Regions from separate parts of the Pontibacter russatus genome, predicted to be linked through region 2. Evidence: riboswitches for the same ligand, from Rfam matches in the RefSeq annotation. Region 2 holds a riboswitch; the other holds the start of a gene.
The links. A riboswitch is a leader RNA that binds a small molecule or an ion and turns the genes downstream of it on or off. The one in region 2 is predicted to bind thiamine pyrophosphate.

Region 1 (2,396 bases), 2.0 Mb from region 2:
AGGCCGTAATTTACTTTTGCGAAGATGTTGAAATCGGTTTTCTCCGAGTCGTTCTCGTAATACCGGTCGCGGATGTTGGAGGTGGAGGCGTAACGTGCCCAGATGATTTCCCCGAAGTGGCGCCCGTCATATCTGTTCCAGGCTCCGCCCAAAGTGGCGTTCAGGCGACTGTCAGGATTGTACTGCAGGGCATAGGTTGTGCCGTAAAAATCGTTGTCGAGCCAGCGGCGGCGCACAAGATCGGTGGAGGAGACGGTATCGCCACCGATCATTATATCGGCCAAGCCATAATCCGCCAGGTCATCGTCAGCACGAAACTGCTCGTAGTAGCCCCGCCCGTAGGTATAATGCAATGCCCCGGAAAAGCTCAGGCCCGGCATAAAGTCATGTGCCAGGTGCAACTGGTAGTGGTCCTGCTGATAGTTATCGGTTTCGTTGTCGTAGGTGTAGTAATTGTAGCTGCGGCCAGCGTTTGCAAGGTTGGCGGAGTCAGCCCCGGTTATATAGTTGCGGTTTATATAGGCCTGCAGATCGGCGGCGTTGCCATATACCAGCGCCTCGGGCGTGCCGTACCAGGCCTGGTAAGTTTGCTCTTTGCCGGAAAAAGTAATGAACTTCACGGAGGTTTTGTCGCCGTAGTAGCCCCCCGAGAAGTAGAAGGATTTCAGGTCGGAGGAGGCGCGGTCTATATAGCCATCCGACGTGATACGCGACAGGCGGCCGTCGAAGGCGAATTTGCCGTTGATGAGGCCCGTGCCGAAGCGCACGTTGTTGCGCCAGGTGTCGAAGGAGCCGTAGGTGTGGTCTGTCTCAGCATAGGCCTCGCGGCGCACCTGCTCCGTCTGGATGTTGAGGCTGGCCCCGAACGCACCGGCCCCGTTGGTAGAGGTTCCGACGCCGCGCTGCACTTGTATGTCCTGCACCGAGGAGGCGAAGTCCGGCATGTTTACGAAGAACACGCCGTGGCTCTCGGCATCATTCACCGGAATACCGTTCACCGTCACGTTGATGCGGGTGATGTCGGAGCCCCGGATACGGATGCCAGTGTAACCCACGCCAGCACCGGCGTCAGAGGTCACTACCACCGAGGGCACCTGCTCCAGCAGGTAAGGCAGGTCCTGCCCGAAATTCCGCGCTTCTATCTCCTCCTGGCCTACGTTGGTGAACGTGGTGCCGGTGTGCTCATCGGCGCGGGTGGCCTGCACTACTACTTCGCTCGTCCGGAGGGCCTGCGGCTGCAGCGCTATGGCTACCTCCGTGTCCCGCCGCAGGGCCACTGCGACCCGCTGCTGCTCAAAGCCGAGGTAGCTCACTTTCAGGGTGTAGTTGCCCGCTGGCAAGTTTGGGAAGGAGAAAGTGCCGTTGGCCCCTGCAGCCACGCCTGTGCCTGAGTTCTCCAGCACCACGTTGGCTCCGGCCAGGGCCTCGCCCCTGGCTGCACTGGTTACGCGGCCGCCCAGCTGGTACTGGGCAAGCAGCTGCAACGGCAACAGCATGGCTGCCACTGCAATCAAAAAATTACGCATTGTACTTGAAATGAACTGGTGAAACATACAGGCCTGCCAGGGGTTAGCATCCTGTTAAATTTCGTTTACCGTGTTTTCCCTTCGCCGGCATTACCCGGATCAGGTTCAATGGGTATGATCTCAGCCCGTTTTATTAAGGCACCCCTAAACTGCCACAAAGATAGCGGGCTTTCCGTTCTAAAGCAAAGTCGGTTGCGCGCCCGCCGAAAAGCTTTTAGAACCGGGCGCTGCACACCTGCTTAAATTTTGTCTTTCACGGATAACCAGTTTAGGCAAAAGTACGTTGTAAAGACTACCGGGGCAGCAAACCGTCCGCCCGCTGGGAGCGAACTTTCTGCCACAGCACAAACACCATATACCAGGAATACATTAATGCCATACCGCGATGATGATCAGCATCTTATACACCGTAGCCCTCTTGTCTATACTGGCCTACTATGCATTCGCTCCGCGCAAGAGATTTAACCGCCCACCCTCCACTGACAACGACGATGACGGAGGAGAGCCGCTTGGCGACGATTTGCCGGATTTGGACCTGCCACCGGGCATTTCACTGCCCCTGAATGATTTTGAGCCGAAATACGACTTCAGAAACATAAAAGCTCCGAAGTTCCCGGAGCCCTCGTTGCATTAAGTGCAATTTCTATAAAAGCCGCGGCCCCCACTGAACATGAAGATTCAGTGGGGGCCGCGGCTATATATACCCTTCGCTTTTAGCGCACGGTAACAGTAAACGTGCGCTCAAAAATCTGGCCGGGGCGCAGCTCGTTCATCCCCTCCTTGTCCTGCAACTCGCCGGAGTCTCCCTCCCTGCTGGCTATGCCGCACCAGGGCTCCAGGCATATATAAGGCGCCAGCCCTGGCTTCGCC
Region 2 (2,396 bases):
CGGAGGCTTTCTATACGTTAAAAGCGGCTTAGGCTTTATTTCATCTTCTTCCAGTCGGCGATCGCTTTCTGGTTCAGGGCCACGTAGTCCTGGTTCTTGGCCTGCTGCGCCAGCTCGATAGATTTCTCTGCTGTCTTGATGGCGCTCTTGTAGTCCTTCATCTTTGCCTCGATCTTGGCCTGCGCGTGCATGTTCCAGAACTTGGGGTCTTTGGCGTTGGCCTTCTTCATCCAGGCCAGGGCCTGCTTCAGGTCGCGGTTGGTTTCGAGGTAGTAGTTGGCGGCGGCGGCGTACACGTTTGGGTCGGCGTTCGCGTTGTCGATTGCCTCCTTCTGTATCTGGGCCATCACTTTGTTGTCTACGTCCGTTTTGATGGTGAAAGGCACGATGGTGTTGTCCCACAGGATCTCCACATCCGCGGCATCCGCCTTCAGGTTGGCGAAGTTGATGGTGAAGGACTCTACCTTGCGCGGGTTCTGCTGCGGCTTCACCGTGAAGCGCGCCTGGTCTTCCTCCTGCTTGTAATCGGCCACGTTGCCTCCCAGCTTGGTGTTTTTAGACAGGATAACCGTCCACTCGTTCTGGTTCGGGATGGTGAGGATGGCGTACTCCCCGGCAGGGATTTTCTTCCCTTCGATGGTCACCTCGTCCGAAAACTTGATAACCGTGGAGTTGTTCGCGCCGGTGCGCCACACTTTTCCGTAAGGCACCAGGTCGCCGAAAATAGTGCGGCCTTTGGCAGAAGGGCGGGAATAGTCAAGGGATACCGTGGAAAGGCCTACTGCCTGCTCCACTTTCTGGGAGGGGCTTGCTGCCGGCATTTGGATGCCCTGTGCCTGCGTTGCTCCGGCACCGAATAAAAGGGCAGCGGAAAGTACAAAGCCGATAAATGTTTTCTTCATGGGTGTGCGTCTAAATTAAGAGTGTTTTGCTGCTGCAATATTACGCATTAAATCAGGATTTAGCCAGCGTAATTTGCCGGCAGCACCGCTTGAAATGTCACCTATCAAGTATCTTTTCAAACCTGGGCTTCCACTGTGTCCGCAGGCTTTTCCATATAGGAGGCAGGCGCGGCAGGCAGGTGCGGGCATTATATTTAATTCGCCTTTTTATAAAAATTTCATACCTTGGCCCATCATACAAGGGGTGCTTGATATTACATCAGGCTGAGATCATACCCTGCACCTGATCTGGATAATGCCAGCGTAGGAATGTAAGTCATCTGAGCACCTCTTGCGGTGCTCTCCCGCCATTCCCTATCTGCTTTTCTCGTCAGGCTATTTTTAACCTTAAAAATACCTGCCATGAGCAACCTTCAACAACAAAAATTCGACCTCGTGACACAGGACCTGCGCAAGTGGCAGGGCCGCGAGGAGTGGTTCTTCAACCGCGACCACACCGACACCTACGAACTCTGGTACGAGGGGCGGTACAAACGGGCGGAAGTCTGGCAAAAGAAAGTCATCGGCGATCTTATCAAAAAAGACGGGCGGGTGAAAACCCTGCTGGAGTTCGGCTGTGGCACCACCCGCTTCACACGCTGGTGGAAAGAGATCGGCATCGAGGCCAGCGGGGGTGACCTCTCTCCCTTCATGCTGGGGCAGGGCGCCCATCTGTTCGACGGCGACCTTGTGCTGGCCGACTCACACCACATGCCGTTCAAGGACCACACCTTTGATGCGCTCGCCTTCATCACCACGTTTGAGTACTACAAAAACCCGGTGCAGGTGATCCGGGAAGCGGTGCGCGTCGGGAAGTACGGCATCGTGTTCGGGATGATGAACCGGAACTCCCCGAAGGTGGCCAGAAGGAGAATCCAGGAGCTGTTCGGCAAAAACCCTTTTTACGTCACCGCCACCTTCTACACGCCCGATAAATTGAAAGCAGTAATAGCGGAAGCACTGCAGGGGCGGGACTATACGATAACATGGACGGCAACCGGCCTCCCTGCGTGGTTTCCGGTGCAGCAGTGGAGCCAGCCCTACGGCGATTTCTTCGGTTTGCATGTACGGCTAAATGATGCGAAATGAGCGCTTTCGAAGACAACTCCGGAAAAATAGCCGCCAATACGTTCAAGGATGTGCTGCTCCCGCAACGCGGCTACCACCGGGAGGAAGTGCTGGTAGGGCCGAAGTTCGGTGTGGATACCGCCGTCATTGACCTGGGCAATAACCTGGGGATGGCTGTCTCCAGCGACCCGCTCTCGCTCATCCCTTCCATCGGTATGAAAGCGTCTGCCTGGCTGTCGGTGCATTTGCTGGCCAACGACATGGCCTCCACCGGCTTTGCGCCCATGTATGCGCAGTTTGTGCTCAACCTGCCATCTACTCTTTCTTTGGATGCCTTCAAAGAATACTGGGCCTATATACACCAGTTCTGCGAGGACCTTGGCGTTT

Region 1: it holds a riboswitch for thiamine pyrophosphate, as region 2 does, so the genes downstream of both, GSQ62_RS13940 (TonB-dependent receptor) here and GSQ62_RS05565 (class I SAM-dependent methyltransferase) in region 2, are expected to answer to the same signal.

Annotation. Positions count from the first base shown of each region.
Region 1 is NZ_CP047984.1:3,352,396-3,354,791, reverse strand. Features, by position in the region: gene GSQ62_RS13940 (TonB-dependent receptor) at 1-1,526, opposite strand, end outside; TPP riboswitch at 1,586-1,682, opposite strand; gene GSQ62_RS13935 (hypothetical protein) at 1,912-2,160, shown strand; gene GSQ62_RS13930 (aldose 1-epimerase family protein) at 2,240-2,396, opposite strand, start outside.
Region 2 is NZ_CP047984.1:1,347,057-1,349,452, reverse strand. Features, by position in the region: gene GSQ62_RS05570 (DUF2911 domain-containing protein) at 36-902, opposite strand; TPP riboswitch at 1,133-1,229, shown strand; gene GSQ62_RS05565 (class I SAM-dependent methyltransferase) at 1,305-2,030, shown strand; gene GSQ62_RS05560 (AIR synthase family protein) at 2,027-2,396, shown strand, end outside.